One region of the Arthrobacter sp. MOO21 genome, then DNA from elsewhere that is predicted to be linked to it. Evidence: riboswitches for the same ligand, from Rfam matches in the RefSeq annotation. Region 1 holds a riboswitch; each other region holds the start of a gene.

The links. Region 1 has a riboswitch for thiamine pyrophosphate ahead of thiO (glycine oxidase ThiO). Riboswitches for the same ligand answer to the same signal wherever they lie in the genome.
Region 2: it holds a riboswitch for thiamine pyrophosphate, as region 1 does, so the genes downstream of both, AC2JAJ_RS09455 (ECF transporter S component) here and thiO (glycine oxidase ThiO) in region 1, are expected to answer to the same signal.
Region 3: it holds a riboswitch for thiamine pyrophosphate, as region 1 does, so the genes downstream of both, thiC (phosphomethylpyrimidine synthase ThiC) here and thiO (glycine oxidase ThiO) in region 1, are expected to answer to the same signal.
Region 4: it holds a riboswitch for thiamine pyrophosphate, as region 1 does, so the genes downstream of both, thiD (bifunctional hydroxymethylpyrimidine kinase/phosphomethylpyrimidine kinase) here and thiO (glycine oxidase ThiO) in region 1, are expected to answer to the same signal.

What each region holds. Positions count from the first base shown of each region.
Region 1 is NZ_CM170671.2:3,129,543-3,137,227, reverse strand. It holds gene AC2JAJ_RS14630 (thiazole synthase) at 1-417, opposite strand, end outside; gene thiS (sulfur carrier protein ThiS) at 422-658, opposite strand; gene thiO (glycine oxidase ThiO) at 655-1,929, opposite strand; TPP riboswitch at 1,922-2,040, opposite strand; gene thiE (thiamine phosphate synthase) at 2,068-2,751, shown strand; gene AC2JAJ_RS14610 (RNB domain-containing ribonuclease) at 2,791-4,278, shown strand; gene AC2JAJ_RS14605 (MFS transporter) at 4,283-5,563, opposite strand; gene AC2JAJ_RS14600 (MBL fold metallo-hydrolase) at 5,681-7,081, opposite strand; gene trxA (thioredoxin) at 7,196-7,558, opposite strand; gene AC2JAJ_RS14590 (rhodanese-like domain-containing protein) at 7,586-7,685, opposite strand, start outside.
Region 2 is NZ_CM170671.2:2,052,542-2,060,226, forward strand. It holds gene AC2JAJ_RS09445 (iron-containing redox enzyme family protein) at 1-74, opposite strand, end outside; gene AC2JAJ_RS09450 (heme-degrading domain-containing protein) at 416-958, opposite strand; TPP riboswitch at 1,046-1,185, shown strand; gene AC2JAJ_RS09455 (ECF transporter S component) at 1,249-1,872, shown strand; gene AC2JAJ_RS09460 (ABC transporter ATP-binding protein) at 1,872-3,422, shown strand; gene AC2JAJ_RS09465 (energy-coupling factor transporter transmembrane component T family protein) at 3,419-4,219, shown strand; gene AC2JAJ_RS09470 (UDP-N-acetylglucosamine 1-carboxyvinyltransferase) at 4,319-5,842, shown strand; gene AC2JAJ_RS09475 (glutamate--cysteine ligase 2) at 5,910-7,136, shown strand; gene AC2JAJ_RS09480 (hypothetical protein) at 7,133-7,685, opposite strand, start outside.
Region 3 is NZ_CM170671.2:3,485,780-3,493,464, forward strand. It holds gene ffh (signal recognition particle protein) at 1-819, shown strand, start outside; gene AC2JAJ_RS16175 (alpha/beta fold hydrolase) at 923-1,657, shown strand; gene thiC (phosphomethylpyrimidine synthase ThiC) at 1,654-3,483, opposite strand; TPP riboswitch at 3,478-3,585, opposite strand; gene AC2JAJ_RS16185 (amidohydrolase family protein) at 3,678-4,760, shown strand; gene AC2JAJ_RS16190 (VOC family protein) at 4,860-5,735, shown strand; gene AC2JAJ_RS16195 (hypothetical protein) at 5,842-6,294, shown strand; gene rpsP (30S ribosomal protein S16) at 6,475-6,897, shown strand; gene AC2JAJ_RS16205 (RNA-binding protein) at 6,899-7,141, shown strand; gene rimM (ribosome maturation factor RimM) at 7,241-7,685, shown strand, end outside.
Region 4 is NZ_CM170671.2:3,584,519-3,592,203, forward strand. It holds gene ndk (nucleoside-diphosphate kinase) at 1-370, shown strand, start outside; gene AC2JAJ_RS16685 (vitamin K epoxide reductase family protein) at 490-1,161, opposite strand; gene AC2JAJ_RS16690 (Rne/Rng family ribonuclease) at 1,601-5,074, shown strand; TPP riboswitch at 5,236-5,333, shown strand; gene thiD (bifunctional hydroxymethylpyrimidine kinase/phosphomethylpyrimidine kinase) at 5,323-6,852, shown strand; gene rplU (50S ribosomal protein L21) at 7,115-7,423, shown strand; gene rpmA (50S ribosomal protein L27) at 7,485-7,685, shown strand, end outside.

The DNA.
Region 1 (7,685 bases):
GCGGTTGACCAGCTGCTCCGTGGCGTCCACGAGTTCGACGGCGTCGGGCAGGAGGGTCTGTTCGTCGGCGATGACCTCCAGCTTCACCCAGTCGGTCTCCAGCGCCTCCCGCGCCAGCTCCGCGGTGAGGACCGCGTCCCGGGCCGTGAAGCAGCCGGCGGTGTTGGGCAGCACCCGGATGTTGTGGTCCACCAGCAGCTGGAACAGCGAGCCGGTCTCGGCCGTGGAATAACGGCGCATTGCCACTGTTGTCAGCGCCGTCCCGGAGGCAAGGAGAGCGGCCCCGAGGCCGTCCAGGCTCGGCGCCCCGCCGGTGCCCATGATCAGCCGCGATGCCAGTTCGACGCCGTCGATCACCAGGGCGTCGCCCGGCGCGGCAGCCTGGCCTGCGGGGTTGATGGTGCTGGTTTCGGTCATGGTGTCAGCCTCCCTGTACTGCAGTGACGAGTTCGATGTCGTCGCCGTCGGCGAGCGCCGTGGCGAACCATTGGCTGCGGGGCACCACCTGGGCATTGTGCGCGACGGCGACACCCAGCTTCCTGCCATCAGTCGCCTGGCCGTCGGCCGCGAGCGGACGGCCGGTGACTTGGCTGACGAGCATGGTGATGGACGCGCCGTCCACCACAGTGTGCGGGTTTCCGTTGAGGGTGATGTTCATGCTGTCTCCTTGATGTGGGTGCCGGTGGCCGCCAGTGGCCGCGAGAACCTGTCCGGACTGAACGGGGACCAGCGGGGGTCGGCGGTGCCGTCCAGAAGGTCCCGGCAGATGGCCGCCGCCGCGGGGGTGAGCAGGACGCCGTGGCGGAAGAATCCGGTGGCGATGATGAGGCCGGGAATGTGCGCGCCCGACCCGGCCGGCAAGGGCACCCGGCCCAGCAGCGGGGCGTTGTCCGGCGTTGCGGGACGGGCGCGGGCGGTGCATTCGAGCAGTTCCAGTTCGGCGACGGCCGGCACCAGCGCCTGGGCGTCCCGGAGCAGTTGGTAGACGCCGCCGGCGCTCACCGCATCCGGGAGCGCATCCTCACGCTGGGTGGCTCCGATCACCACGGTTCCGTCCTGGCGGGGAACGATGTACACGGGAAGCCCGTGGACCAGGCCCCGCACCGTTGAGGTCACCAGCGGACGGAGGTGCTGGGGGACGGCGAGGCGGAGGATGTCCCCGTGCACGGGGCGCAGGGGCAGGCGCAGTCCGTCGGGCAGTCCCCCGAGTCCAGGAGCCTGCAGCCCGTTGGCCACCACCGTTTCCGTGGCGTGGATGGTGCCGCCGCCGGCGAGGCGCACACCGGCAACCTTTCCGCCGTCCCACAGCAGCCCGGCGGCCCGGTCCTGCACCGCAAAGCCGTCAGCGGCACCTTCGACCGCAAGTTCGGGGGTCCGCGCGGCGGCACCGGCGAGGGCCAGCCGGATTGCGCCCACCAGCCGGCGCGGATCCACTTGGTGGTCGGCCGGCGTGTCCAGGGCGCAGGCAATGCCGGGGCTGAGCAGGGGCTCGCGCCGGCGGGCCTCCCGCACGGTGAGGGGTTCCACTTCCAGGCCGTTGGCCTGCTGCACCCGGCGCAGGTCCATCAGCGCCGCGCGGTCGGCGGCGTCGGCACCCACGGCGAGGGTCGGCGTCGTCAGGTATCCGGAATCCGAACCCGTTGCGGCGGCGACTCCGGCGGCGAAGCCGGGCCAGAGCGAGGATGACTCGAGCATGAGTTCCAGGAGGTCCTCCTCCTGGTAGTGCAGTTCGCTCACCGGCGCCAGCATGCCCGCGGCGGCCCAGCTGGCGCCGCTTCCCGGTGCGTCATCCACCAGTACCACCGACCGCCCGGAGCGCTGCGCCTCCCAGGCGATGCCGTGCCCCACCACTCCCCCGCCGATGACGGCAACGCCGGCATGGATCCGGGGATCTTCGGGCCCGGATGAAATGTCGAGGGGAATGCCCATCTGTTTCCTTCCCTACGCCGGTATTAACCGGATCAGGTCAAGCGGTCGGCTCTGACGCCCTCTCAGCCCGGCGCTTTATGACAGCTGCCGCAGGCTCCCGCAGTACCTGCCCAGTTTAGAGGAACTAGGCTTGCACGCATGAATCAGTCCCCCTCATTAATTCCTGCCCTCGATACCGCACGCCTGTACCTCTGCACGGATGCGCGCCGGGACCGCGGTGACTTCGCGGAGTTCGTGGATGCCGCCTTCGCCGGCGGTGTCGACATCATCCAGCTGCGCGACAAGGGCATCGAGGCGGCGGAGGAACTGGACCTCCTGGCGGTCCTGAAGGAGGCCGCACTGCGGCACGGCCGGCTGTGGGCAGTGAACGACCGGGCGGACATCGCGGTGCTGTCCGGGGCGCCGGTGTTCCACATCGGCCAAAAGGATCTTCCGCTGGCTGCCGCCCGCACCCTGGTCAACGGCAATGCCGCCATCGGGCTCTCCAGCCACACCCCCGGCCAGGTGGACGCCGCCCTCGCAGCCACTGCCGGCCCTTCCGGCCTGGACTACTTCTGCGTTGGCCCCGTCTGGGCCACACCCACCAAACCCGGCCGGACCGCCGTCGGCCCCGACCTGGTGAAGTACGCTGCCGAAGCCTCCGCCCAGGCCGGGGACCCGGTGCCCTGGTTCGCCATTGGCGGCATCGATCATGGCAACGTGCACCAGGTGGTGGAAGCCGGCGCGCGCAGGATCGTCGTGGTCCGCGCGATCACGGAAGCTGCCGATCCTGCCGCCGCGGCGGCCTCCCTGCTCGACGCGCTGGACAGCGCCAAGTCCTGAGCCTGCGCTATCGGCGTACTTGGAGATACGCTGAGTTTTGTGTCACACCATCGGCTCGCCCCCAACGTCCACGACCACAAGAATGCCCTTGAGGAAGCGCTGGGTGCGCTCCGGACGGAACTGGAGCTGCCCGGCCCGTACCCGGCAGAAGCCGTGGAAGACGCCGAAGCAGCAGTGGCGTCGCTGCAGCTGCCCTCCTACGACTTGACCGGCGTCGAATTCGTGACCATCGACCCGGCCTCGTCCACGGACCTGGACCAGGCGGTGTTCATCGAACAGGAGGGCACCGGCTACCGGGTGCTGTACGCGATCGCGGACGTGCCGGCGTTCGTTGCCCCCGGAGGTCCGCTCGACGCCGAGACGCGCCGCCGGGGCCAGACCTTCTACGCGCCGGACGGGCGCATCCCGCTGCATCCGGAGGTCATCAGCGAGGGGGCCGGCAGCCTGCTGCCCGGGCAGGAATGTTCCGCTTTCGTCTGGCATTTCGTGCTCGACGGCGACGCGGAGGTTTCCTCGGTGGGCGTCAGGCGTGCGAGGGTCCGCAGCCGCGACAAGCTCAGTTACAAAGGTGCGCAGGCGGCCCTCGACGACGGCAGCGCCCACCCCGTGCTGCATCTGCTGCGCGAGGTGGGCCTCAAGCGGGTGCAACTCGAGCGGGCACGCAACGGCGCCAGCCTGAACATGCCGGAGCAGGAGATCGTCCAGTTGCCCGACGGCGGTTTCCGGATCGACGCTGTCCCCCAGCTTCCCGTCGAGGACTGGAATGCGCAGATTTCGCTGATGACCGGCATGGCGGCCGCGCAAATGATGCTGGCCGGCAAGGTGGGCATCCTGCGCACCATGCCCGCGCCGGACGAGCGGTCCCTGCGGCACTTCCGGCTGCAGACCGAGGTGCTGGGCAGGCCGTGGGACGGGGAAGTGAGCTACGGCGAGTACCTGCGGTCCCTGGACCCCAGGGACCCGCGCCAACTGGCCATCATGCATTCGGCCGGCATGCTGTTCCGGGGCGCCTCCTACACCGCCTTTGACGGGACGGTCCCGGAAGACGCCGTGCAGTCCGCGATTGGCGCCGCCTATGCCCACACCACCGCCCCGTTGCGCCGCCTGGTGGACCGGTTTGTGCTGGTGATCTGTGAGGCGTTGAGCAACGGCGGGGATGTGCCGGCCTGGGCCCGTGAGGCCCTTCCATTGTTGCCCGGCATCATGGCAGGTTCAGACCAGCTGGCGTCACGGATGGAGCGGCTGGCACTGGACACAGTGGAGGCTGCGCTCCTGGTGAACCATATCGGGCAGGAGTTCGATGCCATCGTGATCTCCGGCTCAAAGCCGCAAAACGGGAACGGCAACGGGAAGAGCGGGAACGGCAAGAACGGGAACGGCAACGGCAGTTCGGGGATCATCCAGGTTGCCGAGCCGGCAGTAACCGCCCGCTGTGCCGGCGAACTGGAGTCAGGGACCAAGGTCCGGGTCCGGCTGCTGGCGTCGGACATCACGGCCCGCCAGGTCCACTTCGAACTCGTTCCCTAGCAGGTCAACTGCCTCCCTGGTGGTCGGTACTGCGCATGCGCACCGCGACCACGACGCCGGAGGTTGCGGTCAGGAGGGCGACGGCGGCAGTGGCGGCGGGTATCCCGAAGGCGTCCGCGAGCACTCCCGACAGCAAGGCACCCACGGCGAATCCGCCGTCGCGCCATAACCTGTAGATGCCCACCGAGCGTGCCCGCCACGCGGGGTGTGCCACGTCCCCGATGGCGGCGAGCAGGGTGGGGTACACCATGGCCGTACCTGCACCGAGGAGGATGACGGCGCCCAGCCAGGTGGCAAAGTCCGTGCCGATTGCCACCAGCCCCAGTGCCGCGGCCTGGACCAGCATGCCGGCGGTGATCAGGGATTTCCGCCCGTACCTGTCTGACAGTGCGCCGGTGGCGAGCTGGCCGGCGCCCCATACCGCCGGATAGACGGCGGCGAGGATACCGATCTCGCCCAGGCCCAGCCCGGCTGCGGCGAACAGGACCGGAAACAGGCCCCAGGCCAGTCCGTCGTTGAGGTTGTTGACCAGCCCGGCCTGGCTGGCCGCGGAGAGGGAGCGGTCCTTGAAGCTGGTGAGGGTGAACACCTGGCCCGTGGTGAGCCCGGCGCCCGCATGGCGGTGCGGACCGGAATGGCGGGAAGCTTCGGTTCTCGCATGGTCGTGGGTCTCCCGCACAGCCAGCACAGTCAGTCCGAGCCCCATGGCAATGTAGGCGGCACCGAGGAGGAAGGGGGCGGGCCGAAGGCCGTAGGTGGATGCAAGGTAGCCGGTGGCCAGCGCGGTGACGGCGACGCCCAGGTAGCCGGCGGCCTCGTTGAAACCCATGGCGAGGCCGCGTTGCCTGGGACCGGCGAGGTCCATTTTCATGATCACGGCAGTGGACCAGGTAAGGCCCTGGCTGATGCCCAGCAGCACGTTGGCCGCGACGATCCAGCCCCAGGACGGGGCGAGGATGAGCATCAGCGGGACGGGGACCGCTGCGAGCCACCCGGCAACGAGGACGGGTTTGCGGCCGTGCCTATCGGACAGGGTGCCCGCGAAGTAGTTGGTCACGGCCTTGGCCAGGCCGAAGGCGAGGATGTAGGTCAGCGCCCCGGTGTAGAGGTCAAGGTGGAAGGCTTCGGAGGCAAGCAGGGGCAGGACCGTGCGTTCCTGCCCGAGGGTTCCGCCCACCAGGGCGTTGACCGCCACCAGAAGCATGAACTGGGCCAGGTTTTGCCGCAGGCCCAATATGGCTCCGGCGGGTCCCGCAGTATGGCGCTGTGGGTTCCCGTTTGGCATCGGGGTGCTCCGTCCTGGTCAGTGGGCATGAAGGTGGCCCGGGCGCGCGGGGGACGCGCCCGGGCCGGGAGCCCGGGCAGGAGGGGGGCCCTGCCCGGGCGGTCTTTGGCCGGCTGGTTAGGCGGCGGGGACGCTGTTCAGGAAGGCGTTCCAGGCGGCGTAGCTGCCGTCGAGTTCGACGACGTCGTACCCGGCACGGCGCAGGGCGCTGGCGGCTACGGAATTCCGTACGCCTGACTGGCAGTAGGTGACGATGGTGCCGCCGTCGGGGAGTTCGTCGAGGTGCCACATGACGCGGCCGCCGCTGAGCTGGTACGAGCCCGGGACGTGCCCGGCCTTGTGCTCGGTCTTGTTGCGGACGTCCAGGACCATGGCCGCGTCGAAGCCTTCGAGTTCCTCTGGCTGGATCAGCTTGGGGGTGAAGGTGGGCAGCCCGTCGATGCTGGTGAGGTAGCCTGCCACGTTGTCGATGCCCACGCGGACCAGGTGGTCCCACATGTCCTGCGCCTGCTCCTGGTCCTTGGCCAGCAGCACCAGCGGGTTCTTGTCCGTTTCCGGATTCACCACCCAGGCGCCGTAGCTGGCCACGGACTTGCCGGCCGGGACGTTCAGGGACCGGGCCACGGTGCCTTCGTGGACTTCGCTGTTGGAGCGGGTGTCGATGAAGGTCAGGGTGTCTTCCGCCAGGCCTGCGGCGACGATCCCGGCGGAGAGCTCGGGCAGCGGGGTGCGTTCGCCCATGACGGCGGGGCCTTCGCGGTTTTCGCGCTTCATGCGGCCGAAGTAGGCGTGGGCGTCGGGCTGGCCGTCGAGGAGTTCGTCGATGAAGCCCTGCTCGTCGTTGGCCGCGAGGTAGGGGCCCCACCAGGCGTAGAGGCGTTCGTAGCCGACGGTGGAAGACGGTATGGCGCCGAGGGCCTTGCCGCAGGCGCTGCCGGCGCCGTGGGCGGGGTGGACCTGGACGTAGTCGGGCAGGGTGAGGAACTTGTCGCGCAGGCTGGCGAAGAGCTGCTTGGCGCCCTCGAAGCGGGTGTCGATGCCGCCGGCTGCTTCGTCCAGCAGGTCGGGCCGGCCCAGGTCGCCGGAGAAGACGAAGTCCCCGGAGAGCAGGTAGCCGGGCTGGTCGCTGAACGCGCCGTCGGTGACCAGGAAGGACAAGTGCTCGGGGGTGTGGCCAGGGGTGTGTAGGGCCTTGATGCTGATGTTGCCCAGGGTGATGGTGTCGCCGTCGTAGAGCCGCTCGCCCTCGAACGCGTACTGCCAGTCCGGACCGCCCTCGCCGGAGACATAGATCCTGGCGCCGGTGGCGGCTGCCAGCTCGCGGGTGCCGGAAAGGTAGTCGGCGTGGATGTGGGTCTCGGTGACAGCCACGATCTTCATGCCGTTCTTCGCGGCAAGGTCCTGGTAGACGGCGATGTCACGGCGGCCGTCCACCACGATCGCTTCACCCTTGGCCTGGCAGCCAATGACGTAGCTGGCCTGGGCGAGGTCTTCGTCGTAAATGCGCTCAATAAGCATGGGGTGCTCTCCTTCAGTTGAAAGGGGATGGGGGTGTGCTGAATCCAGTATATAGATACCCCGGGGGGTATCTCGCAACGACGGGCGTGCGACCGCCGGAAAGGAGAAAGGGGATCAGGCGTGCTGGTCCGCTGCTTCTGCGCGGGCCTTCTCCACGTCCAGATCCTTCACTGCCTGGATGACCTCTTCCAGGCCGGTGGCATTGAGCGCTCCGGGCTGTGAGAAGACCAGGGTCTTGTCCTTGAATGCCATCAGGGTGGGGATGGCAGTGATGTTGGCTGCGGCGGCCAGTGCCTGCTCGGCTTCGGTATCCACCTTGGCGAACACGATGTCGGGGTGGCGTTCTGCGGCTGCGCTGAAGATCGGTGCGAACATGCGGCAGGGGCCGCACCAGGCTGCCCAGAAGTCGACGAAGACGATGCCGCTCCCCTCCAGGGTCTGGGCGAAGGATTGCTCGGTGATTTCGATGGTTGGCATGGTCTGCGGTGTCCTTTCGGGCGGGGTTTAGGTGGTGGGGAGCCCGGCGCGGGTCCAGGCGGTCATGCCGCCGGCCATGGTGTCGGCTTTGTATCCGGCGCCGTTCAGGGCATCGGCGACGGCGGCG
Region 2 (7,685 bases), 1.1 Mb from region 1:
GAGGAAGCCGGCGCCTGCACCAGGACTTTGAACAGGGCGCTGCTGACGGGTCCTCTGGTTTCCGGGATTCTCATGGTGCTCCTTGGTCTGCCGCGCCGATGCCGGGAACGAACGCGGGGGAGCCTGTGCCTGGCGCTGCCAGGCCGTGTCCTCCTCGAAACCCGGGAGGAATATAGTAAGCATGGCTTAGTAATTAAAGCCATGCGGGAACCGGGGATGAACTGCAGAACGCTTTCCGGGAGGGACCGTGCCTGACGGTCATGGGGGAGATGCGGAGCGTTCTGGTGCCGGACACCGCGCAGGAACACCGCTGGCCCGGTTACGTTGCCGCTGCGGCGGGAGCTGGCCCAGTCCATCGTCGAGTCGGTGGCCGCGGGTGCCGGGATCACCACGCACTTCGACGAATGAGCGGCAGCTACACCTCCAGCGCCGAGCCAAGGACGTCCCGGAGGGCTTCCACCACCAGGTCGTGGTCCTGCACCTGGGGCAGCCCGGAAACGGCGACGGTTGCCACCGCTCCCACTCCCGTGACGAAGATGGGGAAGGCACCCCCGTGCGCGGCGTAGCGGGACTGGTCGAACCAGGCGTTGTCTTCTATCCGGCCGCCGCCCAGCCGGCCCCGCAGGCCCACCAGGAGCGACGGCACCTCGTACCGTGCGGCGGTGCGCTGCTTGGCCCGGATCCAGTGGCCGTTGTCAGGCGTGGCGCCCGGCAGTGCGACATGGAAGAGGACTTGATCGCCCTTGGTGATGTCGATGGCGATGGGATGGTCCCGCTCCTTGCCCAGTTCCACGAGGAGGAGGCCAAGGTTCAGGGCGTCATCCGGGGAAAACCCGGGGAACTGCAGCTCCCGGACCTCCGCTTCGACGCGGGCGATCAACGCCTCCAGGGACCCTTCGGGCTGCGTGTCGAGGGAATCCGGATCGAACTCGGTCACATGCGGCGGATTGGCACTCATGCCCCACAATCTACCCCTCGCCAGGTGTAAACTTGACCACGCCCGCAAGGGCTGAAATACACGCCTGAATTGAACCAAAACCACCATTTACAACGACAGGGGAGCGCCGCCGTCGGCATCCCGGCCAGGCCGGGGAACCGCAGGTGGGCGCTGAGAGTGCGGACCGCCGCAGACCCTCGAACCTGATCCGGTTAGTACCGGCGCAAGGGAGTCGAGTTCTCGAAGTGATTGGCAACGGCACTCAACGCCGGATTGCCGCGCTTTCCCCTCCTGTTACCCAGGAGGATCACATGAGCACAGCAGCAATCAAGAAGACCACCAGCAAGTCCTGGCGCGTCGTGGACATCGTGGTGGCGGCCCTCGTCGCCATCGCCGGCGGCGTCATTTTCTGGGCCTGGTCCCAGGGCGCGGCCGCAGTATCCGTGCCGATGAACGCGGCCTACCCGCCCCTGACCGGCCTCATCGCCGGCGGCTGGATGATCCCGGGTGTCCTGGGGATGCTGATCATCCGCAAGCCCGGAGCTGCGCTGTTCTGCGAAACCGTGGCAGCCACCGGTGAACTCCTCATGGGTTCGCAGTACGGCACGTCCGTCCTGTTCTCCGGCTTCGTCCAGGGCCTGGGCGCGGAGATCGTCTTCGCGATCTTCGTCTACCGCAAGTTCAACCTGCCCGTGTCCCTGCTGGCCGGTGCGGCATCCGGCCTCTTCTGCGGCCTGAACGACTCCTTCGCGCCCTGGGGCTGGAACATCGCCTACTCCGGCGCGGACAAGCTGGCCTACATCGTCTTCTGCATGGTCTCCGGAGCCATCATCGCCGGCGCGCTGTCCTGGATCGCGACCCGCGGCTTGGCCCGCACCGGGGTCCTGAGCTCCTTCGCCTCGCGCAAGGCCGCAACGGAGCCCGTCTTCTCCTGATGCCCGCCGCTTCCCAGGACGCCGGGGCTCCCGCCAGGCCTGCCGCCATCACCGCCCGAGGCTGGGGCTGGCGGCATGCCGGCAGGTCCAAGCCGGCCGTCAACGCCCTCAACCTTGACATCAGCCCGGGGGAGCGCGTGCTCCTGCTGGGTCCCTCCGGCGCCGGAAAGTCCACGCTCCTGCATGCCCTTGCCGGGGTGCTGGGGGATGTGAATGACGACGGCGAGGCCGGGGATGCCGACGAGGCGGGTTCGCTGCTGGTCGACGGGGAGTCCCCGCGCGCCCGGCGCGGCCATGCCGGGCTGATGCAGCAGGACCCGGAGACCCAGGTGGTCCTGTCGCGGCTGGGTGACGACGCCGCCTTCGGCGCCGAGAACCTCGCGGTGCCCCGCGACGCCATCTGGGCGCGCGTACACGAGGCGCTGGACGACGTCGGGCTTGCCCACCTTCCGCTGGACCACCCGACGTCGGCCTTGTCCGGCGGGCAGAAGCAGCGCCTCGCGCTGGCCGGCATCCTTGCCATGCGCCCCGGACTGATCCTGCTGGACGAACCCACCGCCAACCTGGACCCGGACGGAGTGCTGGAAGTCCGCGACGCCGTCGCTCGCTGCCTCGACAAGACCGGGGCCACGCTGGTGGTGGTGGAACACCGGGTATCCGTGTGGAAGGACGTCGTGGACCGGATCGTGGTCCTGCAGCCCGGCTCCGCCGCTGAGGATGCCGTACTCCTGGACGGGCCGCCGGACCGCGTCCTTGCAGAGGCCCGGACCATGCTCGCTGCCGCGGGAGTCTGGGTGCCCGGTTACGTACCGGCAACCCGAAGCCGTGCGGCAGTTCCGGCCGCGGGGGCGGGCAACCTTCTGCTGGCCGCCGAGCAGCTTGCCGTTTCCCGCGAGCGTCCGCGCCGCAGCGGCTTCCGGAAGGTGCCGCCGGTCCCGGTCCAGGAAGGCCTCACGGCCCAGGTCCGGGCGGGGCAGGCGCTGGCCATCACCGGGCCCAACGGTGCCGGAAAATCGACCTTCGCCCTGACGCTCGCCGGCCTGCTGGAACCGGTGGCAGGGACGGTGTCCGCCACGCTGGACCTCAGCCGCGGCGCGGGCATCGATCCGTACAAGTGGAAGGCCGAACAGCTGATTTCGCGGGTTGGCACCGTGTTCCAGGAGCCGGAGCACCAGTTCGTGACGGGCAAGGTGCTCGATGAACTGCGCTTCGGCCCACGCCACCTGGGCCACGGCGGGGAACGGGTGGACGAGCTGCTGGAGCGGCTCCGGCTGACCGCCCTGGTGGATGCCAACCCGTACACCCTGTCCGGCGGCGAGAAGCGGCGGCTGTCCGTAGCCACCGTCCTGGCCGCCAGCCCGCAGGTCCTGGTGCTGGACGAGCCCACCTTCGGCCAGGACGCCAACACCTGGGCGGAGCTGGCATCGTTCCTGTCCGAACTACTGGACGCCGGCACCGCGGTGGTCTCCGTAACGCACGATGCCGAGTTCACCGCCGCCCTGGGCGGGGCCGAACTGCGGATGGCCGCGGCGGAAGCGGTGGCGCCATGAGGCAGCAACTCACCCTGCGCGGCAACCACGCGCTCCTGACCCGGGCCAACCCGCTGAGCAAGTTCGCCGCCGTCGTGCTCATTACGGCGGTCCTGGCGCTGTCCATCGACTGGGTCTCCGCCTCGGTGGCCCTGGTGTTCGAAGTGCTCCTGTTCCCGCTTGCCGGCCTGACGCCGTCCCTGTTGTGGCAGCGCGGCTGGCCGCTCATCCTCGCCGCCGCCGTCGGGGGCTGGAGCACCTCCATCCTGGCTCCGGACAGCGGGCGGATCCTGCTCGACGTCGGCATCTGGAGCATGAGCGAGGGGTCCCTGCAGCTGGGGATCGGGTTTTTACTCCGCGGGTTCGCCATCGCGCTTCCCGCGGTGCTGCTCATGAGCTGCACCGATCCCACGGACCTCGCCGACGCGCTGGCGCAAAAGGCGCGGCTGCCGCACCGCTTCGTCCTGGGAACCCTGGCCGCGATGCGCCTGGTGGGCCTGATGGCTGAGGAATGGCAGACCATCGGCATGGCCCGCCGGGCCCGTGGCGTTGGCTCCCGCGGCAACGTGGCCCAGCGCGTAAAGGCAACGCTGGGGCAAAGCTTCGGCCTGCTGGTGCAGGCGATCCGCCGTGCGTCCCGGCTGGCGGTGACCATGGAGGCCAGGGGATTCGGGGGCGGGCCGCGGACCTGGGCCCGAGAATCCACCTACAGCGCACTGGACGCGTGGGTGCTCGCCGGCGGTGTCCTGGTGGCCGGGCTTGCCCTGGCGGCCGCTGTATCCGCGGGGACGTGGAACATGGTCTGGCTCGGCAGCTAGTGCGGCAGCCTATCGCATCTACCGGGTAGTACCTGACTCCTTGTTGCTCTCCGGTCGCGTCGGGGCGCCGGGATAACTCATAAATGATATATTTGTGTCATGACGCAGGAAACCGCCGAACACGTTGCCGCCATGCTCAGGGACGCCCGGAGCGAGAAGGGCTGGACCCAGGGCCAGCTCGCCGCCGAACTCGGCACCAGCCAAAGTGCTGTCGCCAGGATGGAGCAGGGCAAGCAGAACCTGAGCCTGAAGATGATCCAGCGGCTGGAGAACATCTTCGAGCGGAGCATCGTCAACGTGGGCAAGCCGCAGATGACCCACCTGCGCGTGGAGGGTGGACGCACCCTGTCCGGCGCCGTGGACGTGAACAGCAGCAAGAACGCAGGTGTGGCGCTGCTGTGCGCCAGCCTGATCAACCGCGGCACCACGGTGCTCCGCCGCCTCGCCCGCATCGAGGAGGTCAACCGCATCGTCGAGGTGCTGACGAGCATCGGCGTCGAATGCACGTGGCTTAACGATACCGACCTCCGCCTGCGCCGCCCGGCAGTCCTTGACCTGGACGCCATGGACGTTGACGCGGCACGCCGCACCCGCAGCGTCATCATGCTGCTGGGGCCGCTGCTGGACGAGTCCAGGGAGTACCGGCTGCCCTACGCCGGTGGCTGCGACCTGGGTACCCGCACCGTGGAGCCGCACATGCAGGCGCTGCGCCAGTTTGGGCTTTCGGTGGAGGCCAGCGCGGGTTTCTACACTGTGCAGGCGCCGCCGGCCGATACCCGGGACCGCTCCTTCGTCCTTACCGAACGCGGCGACACGGTCACCGAGAATGCGATCATGGCGGCCGCCCACCGTCCGGGAACCACCGTGATCCGCAACGCCAGCCCCAACTACATGGTGCAGGACCTGTGCTTCTACCTCCAGATGCTCGGCGTCACCATCGAGGGCGTGGGCACCACCACCCTGAAGATCACGGGGCGCCCGGTCATCGACGCCGAGATCGAGTATTTCCCCTCCGAGGACCCCATCGAGGCCATGAGCCTCATCACCGCGGGCATCGTCACCAACTCGGAGGTGACGGTCCGCCGCGTACCCATCGAGTTCATGGAGATCGAGCTCGCCACGCTGGGCCAGATGGGCCAGCAGCTGGAGGTCTCCGAGGAGTACATGGCGCGCAACGGCCGCACCCGGCTGGTCGATGTGACCACCAAGCCCTCTGAGCTGAAGGCGCCCGAGGACAAGATCCACCCCATGCCGTTCCCCGGGCTGAACATCGACAACCTGCCGTTCTTCGCGGTGATCGCCGCGAACGCCACCGGCCAGACGATGATCCACGACTGGGTGTACGAGAACCGGGCGATCTACCTGACAGAGCTGAACAGGCTGGGCGCGCAGGTGCAGTTGCTGGATCCGCACCGCATCTACGTCAACGGCCCCACCCGCTGGCGTGCGGCAGAGGTGGGCTGCCCGCCGGCGCTGCGACCGGCCGCCTGCCTGCTGCTGGCCATGCTCGCGGCAAGGGGCGTGTCCGAACTGCGGAACATCTACGTGATCGAGCGTGGCTACGAGGACCTGGCCGAACGGCTGAACACCATCGGAGCCAAGGTGGAGTACTTCCAGGACTGACCATTAACGGTTCGTCATGAAGGGCGGGGCTGCTTCACTTCCACCGCCGCTGCAGCAGAATGAACATATGCGTACATTCGGCGTCGAGGAAGAACTCCTGATCGTTGATCCGGAGTCCGGAGAACCGCTTGCCCTGGCTGACGCACTCCTTGCGGGGCGTTCAGAAGCGGCGGATGACGTCCCCACGCGGCCGGCGGTGCATCATGCCGGGAAGCAGGCGGATTACGACGACGAGATGGGCTTGAGTGCCGAGCTCAAGCTGGAGCAGATTGAGACGCAGACCCGGCCCTGCTTGGAATATGGGCAACTGCTCGAACAGATCCGGGCAGGCCGTACACTCGCCGACCAGGCGGCCCGGAAGCATGACGCGAGGGTGGCCGCCCTGGCCACGTCGCCCGTCGCGTCCACCACCCACACCACCCCGGACGCCCGCTACGCGAGGATGCTGGAGCGCTTCGGCCTTACCGCCCAGGAACAGCTCACCTGCGGCTTCCACGTCCACACCTACATTGAGTCCCCGGAGGAAGGCGTGGCCGTCCTGGACCGCATCCGGGACAAGCTCGCTGTACTGACAGCCCTGAGCGCCAACTCTCCGTTCTGGAACGGCGTGCCCACCGGTTTCGAAAGCTACCGCACGCAGGCCTGGAACCGTTGGCCTACGGCCGGTCCCACGGGCATTTACGGAACCTACGCCGCCTACCGACGGGTGGTCACGCGCCTGCTGGACACCGGCGTCATGCTCGATGAGGGGATGCTGTATTTCGACGCCCGTCTGTCCCGCAGCCATCCCACCGTGGAAGTGCGGGTGGCCGATGTGTGCCTCCGCGCCGAGGACGCCGGCCTCATCGCCGTGCTGGTCCGGGCGTTGGTGGAGTCCGCGAGCAGGGAATGGCGCCAGGAGGTTGATCCGGCGCCCGTTCCCACCGTGCTGCTGCGGATGGCTTCGTGGCAGGCCAGCAGCGCCGGACTCAGCGGCGAGCTTCTGGACTTCGGGAACTTCCGCCCCGCGCCTGCCACGGATGTCGTCCGCTCTCTGGTCGATTACCTGGCGCCGGTGCTGGATGAGCAGGGCGAGCTTGCTTTGGCGCGCCAGGGGATCGAGGACATCATCGCGCGCGGGACCGGGGCGGCTGAACAGCGCCGTGCCCGCGACAAGGCATTGGCGGGGCCGCCGCCGGAGGACATGGGGTTCGGTGCCGTGGTGCGGCAGGCCGTCAACGTAACGATGCGGGGGGCGCTGGATCTCGCGGAGGTGGAGGCGGCCCCGGAACTGCTGCGGGTGCGCCAGCCCTAGCCGTCCCCGGGGGCTCCCTTGAAGCGAAGGAGCTTCACGCCGACCGCGATCTGCATCAGGTAGAACACGAACGGCGGAATGTCCTTGTAGCGCAGGAGGATGCCGGCAAAAACCGGTGCACTGGCAGCGGCGCTCAGCCCGGTCCCGCCTTTGAGCGGGGAGGCCTGCAGTGCCGCCCCCAGCAGGCCGACGCCGCAGGTCTGAAGGCTGGCGTACGCCAGGAAGGGCCAGGCAGTGCCCCTCCGATAGGCAAATTTCTCGATGTCCGCGGCGCGGACGGCGAGGGCCCAAACGAACAGGGGGCTGCCCGCCAGCAGGGCGGCAGCGGCGACGGTCGCCAGTTGTCCGGCCCGGGCAGGCCCGGTTTCTGATCCCGCGTTGCCTGCTTCCTGCCGCAGCCGCCGGGCAAGCCGCACGAATCCCAGGGGTGCCGCCGCCGTTCCTGCCGCCGCTAGGAACTGCCCCAGCGTCCAGAGGCCGCGGTGGCGCTCCAGCATTGCCAGCCGCTGCTCCGCACTCTTGGTGGCGTGGACATTGCCCACCATCGCG
Region 3 (7,685 bases), 360 kb from region 1:
CTGTCCAAGCTCGACGGCGACGCCCGCGGCGGTGCCGCGCTGTCCGTCGCATCGGTCACCGGCAAGCCCGTCATGTTCGCCTCCACGGGCGAGGGGCTGGATGATTTCGAACTCTTCCACCCGGACCGGATGGCCTCGCGCATCCTGGACATGGGCGACATCCTCACGCTCATCGAGCAGGCGGAGAAGGCCTGGGACAAGGATGAAGCTGCCCGGATGGCGAAGAAGTTCGCCGACCAGGAGGACTTCACCCTCGAGGACTTCCTGGCCCAGATGCAGCAGATCCGCAACATGGGCTCGATGAAGAAGATGCTCATGATGATGCCGGGTGCGCAGAACATCCGCCAGCAGCTGGAGCAGTTCGATGAACGCGAAATCGACCGCGTCGAGGCAATCGTCCGCTCCATGACCCCGCATGAGCGGCTGGCACCGAAGATCATCAACGGCTCCCGCCGCGCCCGCATCGCCCGCGGCTCCGGCGTCCACGTCTCCGAGGTCAACGGCCTGCTGGAACGCTTCGCCCAGGCCCAGAAGATGATGAAGAAGATGGCGCAGGGCGGCATGCCGGGAATGCCGGGAATGCCAGGCATGCCCGGCGCCGGCGGCGGTGCCCGGAAGAACGCCAAGAACGCCCCGAAGAAGAAGGCCAAGTCCGGCAACCCGGCGAAGGCCGCGCAGGAGCGCAAGGAAGCGGAAGCCCGGCGTGCCAACGCTGCCAAGGCACTGCCCACCGGGGCAGCCTTCGGCCAGCAGGGCGGCGACTTCGACCCTTCGCAGCTGAACCTGCCCAAGGGGTTCGACAAGTTCCTCGGCAAGTAGCCCCGAGACCCAGCTAGGTAGCGCCAGGTGTCGTTTTGACGGTTCAAAACGACACCTGGCGCTACTCACTTAAGATGACGGCGCCGTGGAATAGGGTTGGGACATGTTCAAGCAAAGGGTAGTGTTCGTGCACGGCGCCGGAAGCTTCGGTGCCGCTGCCTGGCCGCGCCAGCACGGCATGGCACTGTCCTACGACGCCTTGTTCCTGCGCCGGCACGGCTACGATGCGGCCACCGAGCCCCTGGCCTCCTCCTTCGCCGAGGACACCGCCATCGTGCTGCGGTCCCTGGCCGACGACGGGCGGGGAGCCGCCGGGGGACACGTCGTGGCACACGCCCAGGGAGCCATCGCTGCGATGATGGCCGCCGTTGAACGCCCCGACCTCGTCTATTCCTTAACCCTGGTGGAGCCGGCGTGCCTCTCCCTGACCGCCGAACTGCCGGCCACGGGCGCGCACATCAGCCTGATGCAGCCCCTCTTTGAGGTCCGGCACCAGCTCAGTGACGAGGACTTCCAGCGTGAGTTCGTGCGCCGGGTCTACGCCACGGACCTGCAGCAGCCCGCCACCGCCGAGGAGAAGCGGTCTGCCCGCCGGCTCCGGCTCCAGGCGCCGTCCTGGGAGGCGCCGCTGCACATTGTCCCGGGCGTTCCCACCCTGGTCCTGACCGGCGGCTGGGAGCCGCTGTACGAAGAGATTGCCGGCTACCTGCGGGAGACCGGTGCCCTGCACCGCGTTGCAGCGGGCGGGCACCGGCCCCATGATTCGCCGGACGGGGACCGGGCCATCCGGCAGTTCATCAGCCAGGTCAGTCGAAGCCAGACTGCCCGGGCGTCCTAGCTGCCCGCGGGGACCTGCAGCTCGGGCAGGTAGACCTTTCCGCCGGACGCCAGGAATTCCTGGCTCTTTTCGCGCATTCCGGACGCCATTTCCGCCAGCGCGGCCTGCGAGTCGGCTGAACCGTACTCGTCCCGGATGTCCTGGCTGATCCGCATCGAGCAGAACTTCGGCCCGCACATGGAGCAGAAGTGGGCCGTTTTGGCGGGTTCCGCCGGAAGGGTCTCATCGTGGAACGCCTCGGCGGTCTCCGGGTCCAGGGACAGCGCGAACTGGTCGCGCCACCGGAACTCGAAGCGGGCCTTGGACAAGGCGTCATCGCGTTCGTGCGCGCCGGGGTGCCCCTTGGCCAGGTCCGCGGCGTGGGCCGCGATCTTGTAGGTGATGACGCCCGTCTTCACGTCGTCCTTGTTGGGCAGGCCCAGGTGTTCCTTCGGGGTGACGTAGCAGAGCATCGCCGTGCCGTACCGCGCGATCTCCGTCGCGCCGATGGCCGAGGTGATGTGGTCGTAGCCGGGGGCAACATCGGTCACCAGCGGCCCCAGCGTGTAGAACGGGGCCCCCTTGCAGAGTTCCTGCTGGCGCTCCACGTTCTCCCGGACGAGGTGGAACGGAACGTGGCCAGGGCCTTCCACCATCACCTGGACGTCGTATTCCCAGGCCCGCTGGGTCAGCTCCGCCAGGGTGTCCAGTTCCGCGAACTGGGCGGCGTCGTTGGCATCGGCGGTGGCGCCGGGGCGCAGGCCGTCGCCCAGGGAGAAGGCGACGTCGTACTTGGCGAAGATTTCGCACAGCTCATCAAAGTGCGTGTACAGGAAGTTCTCCTGGTGGTGTGCCAGGCACCAGCCGGCCATGATGGAGCCGCCGCGCGAGACGATCCCGGTGACGCGGTTGGCGGTCAGCGGCACGTACCGCAGCAGCACCCCGGCGTGGATGGTCATGTAGTCCACGCCTTGCTCGCACTGTTCGATGACGGTGTCGCGGAAGATCTCCCAGGTGAGGGCGTTGGCTTCGCCATTGACCTTTTCCAGGGCCTGGTAGATGGGCACGGTGCCGATCGGTACGGGGGAGTTGCGGATGATCCACTCCCTCGTGGTGTGGATGTCGTCACCGGTGGAGAGGTCCATGACGGTGTCGGCGCCCCACTGGGTGGCCCACTGCAGCTTGTCCACCTCTTCGGCGATGGAACTGGTGACTGCCGAGTTGCCGATGTTGGCGTTGATCTTCACCAGGAAGGCCTTGCCGATGATCATCGGTTCGGATTCCGGGTGGTTGATGTTGCTTGGGATGATGGCGCGGCCGGCCGCCACCTCGCTGCGGACCAGTTCGACGTCGCAGTTTTCGCGCAGCGCGACGAACCGCATTTCGGGGGTGATGATGCCCTTCCGGGCATAGTGCATCTGCGTCACCGTGCGGCCTTCGACGGCGCGGCGGGGCACCGGCTGCGCGCCCTTCCACTCCGCAGAGGCGGCGCCGCGGCGCATCGCCGAGCGGCCGTCGTCGAGCAGGTTCCGCTCCCTGCCGCTGTAGGCCTCGGTGTCCCCGCGCTCCGCGATCCACTGCTCCCGGAAGGGCTGCAGGCCGCGTACCGGATCACTGCCGGGTCCTGCTGTCCGGTAGGTCCGGAAGGGCGCGTTCGGCTGGCCGTTCGGCGAGTCCTCCAGCGCAATTTCCGTCACCGGAACGCGGATCCCGTTCCCCGGGTCTTCGATGAACGCCAGCGAATGCGACTTCAGGGACTGGGTCACCTGGGGACCGGATTCTTCTCCCGCCAGCGCTGCTTCGGACGGAATCGGGGCAGGGTTCAACTGGGTGTTTTGTGTACTCAAGGAATACTCACTTCCTTCGCCGGCATTACCCGGACAGGTTCAACGGTCGCAGGCTGCATCAGCCCGATCTCAGCCCCTGCAGGGGCACCCGTGTGGTCAGGAACGAAGCTACCACACGCCCCGCAGGGACAAACGCGGCGAGCCCTGTAACATTCGCCGGTGCTAGCCTGTGCGGGCAGCGAAAGGAAGTCCGGATGCCAGAAGTAATCGAGTTCAGCGGTCCCGTCCTGACCAGGCCGGAGACCATGGAGCACGGGCTCTGGTCGGTGGACGGGCGTCTCACGTTCAGCCGCCCTGCAGCACCGCCGGGCAGGATCCTCGCCGGGTGGGTCCTGCCGGGATTCGCGGATGCGCACTGCCATATCGGTCTGGGTCCAGGCGGGCCGGTCGATTCCGCCACCGCTGAAGAACAGGCCCGGGCAGACCTCAACGCCGGCACGCTCCTGGTCCGGGATGCGGGTTCACCCGCGGACACGCGCTGGATGCAGGGCGGCCGGGACTTTCCGGTCCTTATCCGTGCCGGCCGGCACGTCGCGCGGACGCGCCGCTACCTGCGCGGTTTCGCGGAGGAGGTTGAGCCGGGCGGACTCGTTGAGGCTGTCCGCAAGCAGGCGCGCGACGGCGACGGCTGGGTCAAACTGGTGGGGGACTGGATCGACCGGGGCATCGGTGACCTGGCCCCGTGCTTTCCCGCCGCCGTCGTCCGCGATGCCGTGCAGGCGGCCCATGACGAAGGCGCGAGGGTGACGGCGCACTGTTTTGCCGAGGACACCCTGGACCAGATGCTGGACGCCGGAATCGACTGCATCGAGCACGCCACAGGGCTCCTGCCCCGCCACCTGCCGCGCTTCGCCGAGCAGGGCGTACCGATCGTGCCCACCCTCATCAACATCGCGACATTCCCCGACATTGCCGCACAGGCTGAGCCGAAGTTTCCGCGCTACGCCGCGCATATGCGGGCGCTGTGGGAACGCCGGTCCGAACGGGTGGGGGAGGCCTACGAAGCGGGCGTCCGGATCTTCGCCGGGACTGACGCCGGCAGCGTGATCGGACACGGGCGGATCGCGGATGAGATCCTTGCCCTGCACGCCGCGGGCCTGCCCATGGCCGCCGCCCTGGACGCCTCCTGCTGGTCGGCCCGCGCCTGGCTGGGAGCCGACAGCATTGCCGAAGGTGCCCGGGCCGACGTCGTGGTGTGCCGGGAAGACCCGCGGATGGTTCCGGAGACGATCAGGGTGCTGGCCCACGTGGTGCTGGGCGGGCGCGTCATCCGCTGAGCGGAAATCTTCGGCCGGCACTTGGAATAAATTGAAGCTTCAAGTAATTTTAATAAGTGGCCGTCACATCCGGAGGGCCTCCATCACAGGGAGCATTCAATGACCACAGAAGCCGCCACCCAGGACCTTCTTCCCGCCGACCTTGCCATGGGCACCGTCATGCTCAAAGTGGGCGACATGAAGGTCATGACCGACTACTACCAGCGGGCCCTCGGCCTCGACGTCGTCGCCGAGCAGGACGGGGGCATCTACCTCGGCCGCCTGCAGAAGCCGCTGGTGCACCTGGCGCCCGCCCCGGGGCTGAACCTTCCAGGCAGGGGTGAAGCCGGCCTCTTCCACACCGCTCTGCTGTTCGAGGATCAGGCCTCGCTCGCGGCCACCATCGCCACAGCCGCCCAGTACGAGCCGCGGGCCTTCACCGGCAGTGCCGACCACCTCGTCAGCGAGGCCTTCTACTTCACCGACCCCGAGGGCAACGGCATCGAACTCTACTGGGACAGGCCCCGCAGCAACTGGTCCTGGAACGGCACCGACGTCGTCATGGACAGCCTGGCGCTGCCTCCCCAGCGGTACCTAGAACAGCACCTCACCGAGGAGTCGCTCGAAGGCCAGCGCACCGCCGCCGCCGGCGTCGGGCACGTGCACCTGCAGGTGGGCGACGTCCAGACCGCGCGGGACTTCTACGTCGGAACCCTCGGGTTCGAAAAAACCGCAGGCTGGCACGGCCAGGCTTTGTTCGTCTCCGCGGGCCGGTACCACCACCATATGGCCATGAACGTCTGGAACAGCCGCGGCGCCGGCCCCCGCAAGGACACGCTCGGCCTGGGCGAGGTTCTCATCGAAGTTCCCACCGGGGACGACGTCGCGGCGCTGGCCGACCGCCTCAAGGTCGCCGGGGTGCCGGCGCACCACACCGGCGCCGAACTGCGCTTCGAGGATCCGTGGCGCAACAGGCTCCGGGTGGCGGTCCGCTAGGGCAGCGCGTGCGCACGGCCGCCGGCAGCTACTAGGCTGATGCCGTACGCCCGGGGCCCCAAAGGTGCCCGGAACGCAGCTTTGCCGACGGAAGAAGGGCACACCCATGGGCTTCACCGAGATCTTTGTCGCCACCCATGACGCAGCGCTGAAGCGCGCCGGCGTCCTCGACGAGGGCCGCGCCGGGGCTGCCGCGGCTCCCGCAGGCGGGGCGGTGCGGATCCAGGGGATCAGCGATTTCGAAGTGGAACAGCTGGGGGACCTCGCCGGGACTGCCGTCCATGCCGGCGGGGCCGACTATGAGCTGACCATGGTGGATGTGGCCAGCGACTCGCTCCTGGCGGTGCCGCCCGCCATGGTCCGCGCCCTGGCGGACCTGCTCACCTACGAGACGGAGGGTGAGGGCAACGTCCTTGACGACGTCGCGGAACAGTGGGCGGGCCAGGAGGACATGCCCTTCGGCGCCGCCCAGGCCCGGACCTACGTCCAGCAGCTGGCGGAACTTGCCGCCGGCATCGATGATTCCGAGCGCACCGGGCTGTACGTCTGGTCGGCCTGACCCGTGTGACCGGGCCAAGTCGAAATAACGCCACTGATCTGGCACAATGGACAGGTACTCGATCCGCGCGGCCCCTCTCTCCGTGTCCGGATCCTGTCCTTCGAGCCCGCAAGTACGGCCCGCCCCACGGGTGCAGAAAGCCGGGTTCACCCCTTTTCTGAAACAGGAGTGACCACAAAAGTGGCCGTAAAGATTCGCCTTAAGCGCTTCGGCAAGATGCGCGCCCCGTACTACCGCATCGTCGTCGCGGACTCACGCACCAAGCGTGACGGCCGTGCCATCGAAGAGATCGGCAAGTACCACCCCACCGAAGAGCCCTCATACATCGAGGTCAACTCCGAGCGTGCACAGTACTGGCTGTCCGTCGGCGCCCAGCCGTCCGAGCAGGTCGCCGCGATCCTGAAGATCACCGGTGACTGGCAGAAGTTCAAGGGCCTGCCGGGCCAGGAAGGCACCCTCAAGACCAAGGTCGAGAAGGAAGCCTTCGTTGCCCCCGAGAAGGGCTCCGTCATCATCCCGGAAGCCATCACCAAGAAGGCTTCCAAGTCTGACGCTGCCGAGGCCCCGGCCGACGCCGAAGCTGAGACCACCGAGGCTGAGTAGATTGCTGGCAGAAGCGCTGGAGCACCTGGTCCGGGGAATCGTCGATTCCCCGGATGACGTCAAGGTCAGTTCGAAGAGCAACCGCCGCGGGGATACCCTCGAGGTGCGTGTTCATCAGGACGACCTGGGACGGGTGATTGGCCGCCAGGGCCGCACCGCCCGCGCACTGCGCACGGTGGTGGCAGCGCTGGCCGGCGGCGAACCGGTCCGGGTCGACGTCGTCGACACCGACCGCCGCCGCTGAGCGCACGGCAACACCAGCTTTTGCTCCGGCCCCTCCACCTGCAGGTGGAGGGGCCGGAGTTCTTTTATACAAACACCACAATCGGGAACAGGGGAACACATGCAGCTTCAGGTGGCGCGGATCGGCAAGCCGCACGGAATTCGCGGGGAAGTCACGGTCCAGGTCCTGACCGACGCCCCTGAGGACCGTTTCGTGCCGGGAACGCAGTTGGTGCTGGAGCCTGCGGCGTCCGGTCCCTTGACGGTAAGCAGTGCGCGGTGGAACAAGGACATCCTGCTGCTCGGCTTTGCGGAAGTGGCGGACCGCAACCGGGCGGAGACGCTCCGCGGGGCCAAGCTCTTCATCGAAACCGAGGAGCTTGACGAGGACGACGACGAGGGCTGGTACGAGCATGAACTGGTCGGACTGGAGGCCCGGGTCGGGTCGCAGGTGGTGGGCAAGGTAACGGCGCTGAACACGATGCCGGTCCAGGACCTGCTCACGGTCACCACCCCCGGCGGCGAAGAGGTCCTCATCCCGTTCGTGGAACAGATCGTGCCCGAAG
Region 4 (7,685 bases), 450 kb from region 1:
CCGCAACCTCACCGGCGCCATCCTGGCCCGGATCGAAGCCAAGGGCTACAGCCTTGCCGAACTGAAAAAGGTTGATGCCACCCGCGAGCTGTTGGAGCAGCACTACGAAGAGCACGTAGGCAAGCCGTTCTACGAGCCGCTGGTGGAGTTCATGCTCAGCGGACCGGTGGTTGCGGCCATCTTTGAAGGCCACCGCGTCATTGAGGGCTTCCGGTCCCTGGCCGGCACCACCGATCCCACGACGGCGGCTCCCGGAACCATCCGCGGTGACTTCGGCCGCGACTGGGGCCTGAAGGTGCAGCAGAACCTGGTGCACGGGTCCGACTCCACCGATTCCGCCGAGCGCGAGATCAAGATCTGGTTCAAGTAACCCGTCTCCGCCCCGCGTCTTTGGGTGCGGGGTGATGGATAAGGCCAATGTTCGTCGTGAACATTGGCCTTATCCATTATTTGGCAGGCGCGGAAACTATTTGGCCCGGCGCGGAAACGCTAGAAGCCGGAGGTCCCCACGAAGACCTGAATGAAGGCAAAGAAGATGGTGGCGATGACGGCCACGTAGAGCAGCGCCGTAATGATCCAGCCGGAATCGGACAGGACGCGGGCCGCGCCCGTCGGCATGGGGATGACGCCTGCGGAAATGTTCCTGATGGTGGTCCAGACGAAAAGCGGGATCATGGCCGCCCACACGATCATGCAGAACGGGCACAGGATGTGGATGGCGTAGAGGGCCTGGGACCACAGCCACACCACGAAGGCGAAGCCAAGCGTGACGCCTGCCTGCAGTCCCAGCCAGTACCAGCGGGCGAAGGTGGCGCCGGACAACAGCGCCATGCCCACGGTGATGGTGATGGCGAAGGCCACGATGCCGATAAACATGTTGGGGAAGCCGAACAACGAGCTCTGCCAGGTCTGCATCACCTGCCCGCAGGAAATCCACGGGTTCACATCGCACATGGTGGTGTGGTTGGGGTCCTTGAGCACTTCGAGCTTTTCCAGGACCAGGGTTCCGGAGGCAAGCCAGCCCACCACGCCGGTAACGACCAACAGCCAGCCGAACGGGCGGTTCCGGGTCATGGCCGGGGCGGTCCGTGCAGCACTGCTCACGGAATCGGCGGCGCGTTCCTGCGCCTGGCTGCCGCTGACGGGGGAGATGCTGGGCATGGGTGTGGCGTCCTTTTCGTCCGGTGCTCCTGTGCCTGATTGTAACGCCGGCGGCTGGAGGCCTTTCCCAGCCGGCGGAGCAGGCTCACAGCTTCCGCCGTGATTTAGCCCGGGTATGAGAGAATGAACGTGGCTGGAAGCCGATCCACATTCGGACTCCGGTCCGGTGGTTTGTTCCCAAGACCGCCAATGATGAGCAGGGCAGGCTTCGGAAGCTTCCGACAACTCCCGCGACTCCATTGCGCGGCACCTGGTTGTGGCACGTAGAACAACGGGTTTTCGAAACAATCACCGGCTCCTACGGGCTGCCGCACCCTCCATGCCGGTGCGAACCTGGGAGTATCCACTTGACTTCTGTCAACGCCTGCGGGTTTTGACAATATGTGCCCCAATGGGTGCCGGATGTGGCGGTACGTCAGGGGCAGGAGTGTTGCCACATATGGACAATGAGCTGGAACTGGCCGTTAACGAAGATGCGGCGGCTACAGAAGCCGCAGCGGCGCCGAAGAGGGCCACGCGCACCCGCCGCAAGGCGGCGCCCAAGGGTGCGGCGGCCGCTGCCGCTGCACCGGAAGACACTGTTGCCACGCCGGAAGGCACTGTTGCTGCGCCGGAAGGAACTGCCGCTGTGGACGGTGTTGAAGGAGCCGAGCCCCAGGCAGCCGAGCCCAAGGCCCCGGCGCGCCGGACCCGGGCACGGAAGAAGGCGGACGCCACCGAACCCTTGCCGGCCTTCGCTGCCGGCGACGCTGACTCCGCTGCAGCCGCGCCGGACACGGCGGCTTCCCCTGTCGCCGCACTCGACGGCGCCACGCAGGGCGTCGCCATGCAGGATGCAGCAACGCCGGAGGCCCCAACTGGTGCCGGTCCCGTCGCCGCACCGGCCCCTGAGGCAGAAGGCGAGGCGAAGCCCGTCCGCCGCCGCCGGGTAGCCACCCGCAAGGCAGCGGCTCCGGCCCCGGCCCAGGAGGCGGCCGTTCAGGACGCAGCCCAAACGCAGCCTGCACAGGAGCAGGGGAACGACGCCCAAACGGTCGAAGACCGGGCCGCCGGCAACCAGGCGGCCGGGGCCCAAAGCCCTGGTGTCCAGGGCACGGAAGCCCATGCCGCCGATGCCCAGGCCTCCGATGCCCAGGCCGCCGAAGCCGACGCTCCGCAGGCAGCGGACGAAGCAGAAGCCGCGGAGGAAGGAAAGCCCGCCGCCGAGGCTGCCAGCCCCTTTGCTTCCCTTTTCATGGAGCCTGGCTCGCCGACGTCGGTACTCTTCCAGGCCCCGGACCTCAGTGCTGTGCAGCGCCCCGCGGCCGCCGCGGCCGAGCCGGAAGAGGACGAGGAAGAGGCCGAAACGGACGACGCCTCAGGCCGCCGCCGGCGGCGCAGCCGTGGCCGCCGCGGGCGCAGCCGCCTGGGCGGAACCGAAGATGACACCGAGGGCGGCGCCGGCACGGACGCCGAAGGCGCTGAAGATACCGACGAGGACGCCGGGGGACAGCTGGAGGACGGCGTAACGTCCCGTCGCCGTCGTCGCCGCCGCCGTGGCGACCAGGACCTTGAACTGACCGGCGGCGGGGATGATGACCCGCCCAACACCGTGACGAGGGTGCGCGCCCCGCGTCCCGTGAGCGAGGCGCCGGCCAGCAACCGGGTAGCCAGCGTGAAGGGTTCCACGCGCCTGGAAGCCAAGAAGCAGCGCCGCCGTGAGTCACGAGACACCGGACGCCGCCGCACCGTCATCACGGAGGCGGAGTTCCTGGCGCGCCGGGAGTCCGTTGACCGGCAGATGATCGTCCGCCAGCGCGACGACAGGATCCAGATCGCCGTCCTCGAAGACGGCGTGCTGGCCGAGCACTTTGTCTCGAAGACCCAGCAGGACTCCCTCATCGGCAACGTGTACCTGGGCAAGGTGCAGAATGTGCTGCCGTCCATGGAAGCTGCGTTCGTGGACATCGGCCGCGGCCGCAACGCCGTGCTGTACGCCGGTGAAGTGAACTGGGAGGCCGTCAACCTCGAGGGCAAGCAGCGGCGCATCGAAAACGCCCTGAAGTCCGGCGACACGGTCCTGGTCCAGGTGACCAAGGACCCCGTGGGCCACAAGGGTGCCCGCCTGACCAGCCAGATCTCGCTGCCGGGCCGGTACCTGGTCTACGTCCCCGGCGGTTCCATGACCGGCATTTCGCGCAAGCTGCCCGACGTCGAACGCAACCGGCTCAAGCGCATCCTCAAGGACCGGCTCCCCGAGCAGGCCGGCGTCATCGTCCGGACCGCCGCCGAAGGGGCATCCGAGGAAGAGCTGACGCACGACATCAACCGGCTGCGGGCCCAGTGGGAGGGCATCGAAAGCCAGTCGAAGTCCACCAAGATCCTCGCTCCCGAACTGCTGTACGGCGAACCGGACCTGACCATCAAGGTGGTCCGCGACGTCTTCAACGAGGACTTCTCCAAGCTGATCGTGTCCGGGGAAGAGGCCTGGGACACCATCGAGGCCTACGTCACCTATGTTGCTCCGGACCTTGTGGGGCGCCTGGAGAAGTGGACCAAGGACCAGGACATCTTCTCAGCCTGGCGGATCGATGAGCAGATCCACAAAGCCCTGGAGCGCAAGGTCTTCCTGCCCTCCGGCGGCTCGCTGGTGATCGACCGGACCGAAGCCATGACCGTGGTGGACGTCAACACCGGCAAGTTCACCGGCAGCGGCGGCAACCTCGAAGAAACGGTGACCAAGAACAACCTCGAAGCTGCCGAGGAAGTGGTGCGCCAGCTCCGCCTGCGCGACATCGGCGGCATCATCGTCATCGACTTCATCGACATGGTCCTGGAATCCAACCGCGACCTGGTCCTGCGCCGCCTGGTGGAATGCCTTGGCCGGGACCGCACCAAGCACCAGGTTGCCGAGGTCACGTCATTGGGCCTGGTCCAGATGACCCGCAAGCGCATGGGTACCGGGCTGCTCGAGGTCTTCGGCGAACAGTGTGAAGCGTGTGCCGGCCGCGGCGTGGTCACCTACGACGATCCTGTGGAGCACCGCCGTGCCAACATCGTGGCGGCTGAGCACCACGTGCAGCGGTCAGAGAGCCGGCCCGAGGGCCGGGGGGAAGCCTCCCGGAGCGAAGGCCAGCGGACCGACAACAGCCAGCCCGCCGGACGTTCCGAGCGCAAGCGGCGGCGCGGACGCGGCGGCCAGCAGCCGGAGCCCGCCCCGGCACCGGCCGTCCATGTGCACACTGTCCATCCGGACCCCGCCGACGCTGAGCGGCACGCCAAGGCGGAAGCCACAAGGCTGGCCCTGGCGAACATCGCCGCAGCGGCCCATGCGGCGCACCTGCACGACGACGAGGTCGCTGCCGCCCGCCAGGCGCCGCCCGCGCCGCCGGCGGTGGAGCAGCCTGCCCCGGCTGAAGCCGACAAGCACGACGCCGGCACCCGGCCCGCTGCCGTCCTCACCTTCGGCGGCGAGACGGTGCCACTGCCGTTCGTGGAGCACGCGGGGGAGCAGCAGGCACAGCCCGCCTTCACGCTGGACCGGCTCGCGGAAGCGTTCGCGCACCTCGGGCAGCCAGCTCCTGCGGCGGAAGCCGCAGCGGCCCAGCCGGTGGAAGCAGCGCAGGAAGCCAAGCCTGCGGACGTGCTGCGGGAGCCGGAGCCTGTCGCCGCCGTACCGGAAACGGAACAGGCGGCGCCGGACCAGTCCCGCCAGCGGCGGCCGCGGCGCCACCGCGGTGCCAGCCGTGCCCAGGGTGCTGCCAACGAGACCACCGTCCAGCACCACGAGAACGCGCCGGCGTCCGCCGGGGGCCACTCGCACGAGGCCAAGGCCCCGGATACGGTGAAGGCACAGGCGGCCACAGCGGAGCCGGGCAAGGTTGCCGGGGAGCCCATCATCCTCGGCGTCGGAGTCCCGGCCTCGGAGCTCTAACCCCGGAGCTCCCGTAAGGCATGGCCAACACGGCCACTGGAAGTCCCCGTTGCGTGGACGTTTCCCCCGCGAAGTGCGGGGGAACTGTCCACATGGCGGGGACTTTCTGCGTGCCCGGCCCTGTCACCTTTCCCCCGGGTGCACCCGGGCAGCTAGGCTGGGGAACCGACACGGGGTGCCGCGCACAGGGCCGGCTGAGATCCACACCCGTTGAACCTGTCCGGCTAGTACCGGCGAAGGGATGTCTGTTGTCTTCCACCCTTTCCTTGCCCCTGCCTGCTGCGCCCGTTGCTTCCACCGTGGGCCGTGCTGTTCCCCGGGTCCTCTCCATCGCGGGGTCTGATCCCTCCGGCGGCGCTGGCATCCAGGCCGACCTCAAGAGCATCGCCGCGCACGGCGGGTATGGCATGGCGGCCATCACCGCTCTCACCGCGCAGAACACCCGCGGCGTCCAGGCTGTGCACGTTCCGCCTGCCGCCTTCGTGGCGCAGCAGCTTGATGCGGTCAGTGATGACATCTGCATCGACGCAGTGAAGATTGGCATGCTCGGTGACGACGCCGTCATCCGTACTGTCCGCGAATGGCTCGCCACGGTGCGTCCCGCCGTCGTGGTCCTTGACCCGGTGATGGTGGCCACCAGCGGTGACCGCCTGCTGAAGGAGTCCGCAGAAGCTGCGCTCCGGGAACTGCTACCCCTGGCGCACCTCATCACACCGAACCTTCCCGAACTCGCAATGCTGGTGGGCGGCGAGCAGGCGCAAACGTGGGAGGCGGCACTGGACCAGGGGCGGCACCTGGCGGATGCAACCGGCGCAACCGTCCTGGTGAAGGGCGGGCACCTGAGGGGAACGGCGTGCCCTGACGCGCTGGTCAACACCTCCGGCCAGCTCTCCAGCGAGGTGGTGGAGGTGCCCGGACACCGGGTGCCCACCCGCAACAGCCACGGGACCGGCTGCTCGCTGTCATCCGCGATGGCCACGGTACAGGCGCGCCTGGGCGACTGGGAAGCATCCCTGCGCACGGTCAAGCCCTGGCTGGCCGGCGCGCTCGAAAACTCAGGACAGTTGGATGTGGGCCAGGGAAACGGTCCGGTCCACCACTTCCACCACATCCGGCCTGCACTGCCGGAGGGTGGCTTCGCTGCCCGGCTGTGGGCGGAATCCGAACAGTACCTGGCGGAGATCTACGGGCTCGAATTCATCCGCGGCCTTGCCGGCGGCCACCTTCCCGAAAAGGAGTTCGCCTACTACCTCGCCCAGGATGCGATCTACCTGAACGGCTACTCGCGGGTCCTTGCGCGGGCCAGTGCACTGGCCCCATCCGAGGCGGAGCAATTGTTCTGGGCGGGATCGGCCCGGCAGTGCCTCGAAGTGGAGTCGGAACTGCACCGGTCGTGGCTCAGCACCCGACCGGCGCAGGACGGACTCGGCCCCGTGACCAAGTCCTACGTTGACCACCTCACCGCTGCCTCGGCGTCGGGCAGCTACGCGGTGCTGGCCGCGGCCGTCCTGCCCTGCTTCTGGCTCTACGCCGAGGTGGGCGAAAAGCTGCACGCGCAGTTCCTTGCAGCAGGGGAGCCTGCCGGGCACCCCTATGCGGACTGGCTGCGCACTTACGCCGACGAGGGCTTCGCCGAAGCCACGCGCCACGCCATTTCGATCGTTGATGGTGCCGGCCGGGCGGCCCCGGAGCACGAGAGGGACGCGATGGTAACGGCCTTCAGGCAGTCCTGCCGGCTCGAAGTCGACTTCTTCGACGCGCCGCGACTCTATTCCTGACACTCCGCCGGCTGCGGCGCCGGTAGTATGGAACGGCACGGTAACGGCGCAGCCGTGGGCTTGTGGTTGCTATCACAACCCACCCGCCGGAACCAGCCTCATTTGCGGCCGGAGACGAACCTAGCGTATTCTTGATCTTCGGTGCTTACGCCAACACTTGGGTTTCTGACCCCACGGCGTTGAGGCACAGCGAGAAGCCAGGCTTATGTGGCCGGTACCGCACGCAATTTTGTTATAAACGTCGAGAGAAGTGAGTTCCCAAGTGGTGTACGCGATTGTCCGCGCAGGCGGCCGCCAAGAGAAGGTTTCCGTTGGAGACTTCGTTACCCTGAACCGCGTCGCCGGTGGAGCCGGCAGCACCATTGAGCTGCCCGCCCTGCTCCTGGTTGACGGTGACAAGGTCACCTCCGCCGCCGCCGACCTGGCCAAGGTTACTGTTACGGCTGAAATCCTCCAGGACCTCCGCGGTCCGAAGATTGTCATCCAGAAGTTCAAGAACAAGACCGGCTACAAGAAGCGCCAGGGTCACCGCCAGGAACTGACCAAGGTCAAGATCACTGGCATCAAGTAACCTCCGGTTACTGTTCAGGTATTTCAACAGATTCCCCAGAATTTAAAGGCAGGCATTTCAGATGGCACATAAAAAGGGCGCGAGCTCCACTCGCAACGGCCGCGACTCCAACGCTCAGTACCTCGGTGTGAAGCGCTTCGGCGGCCAGGTAGTTTCCGCAGGCGAGATCATCGTCCGCCAGCGTGGCACCCACTTCCACCCGGGCGCCGGCGTTGGCCGTGGCGGCGACGACACCCTGTTCGCCCTGACCCCGGGCGCCGTT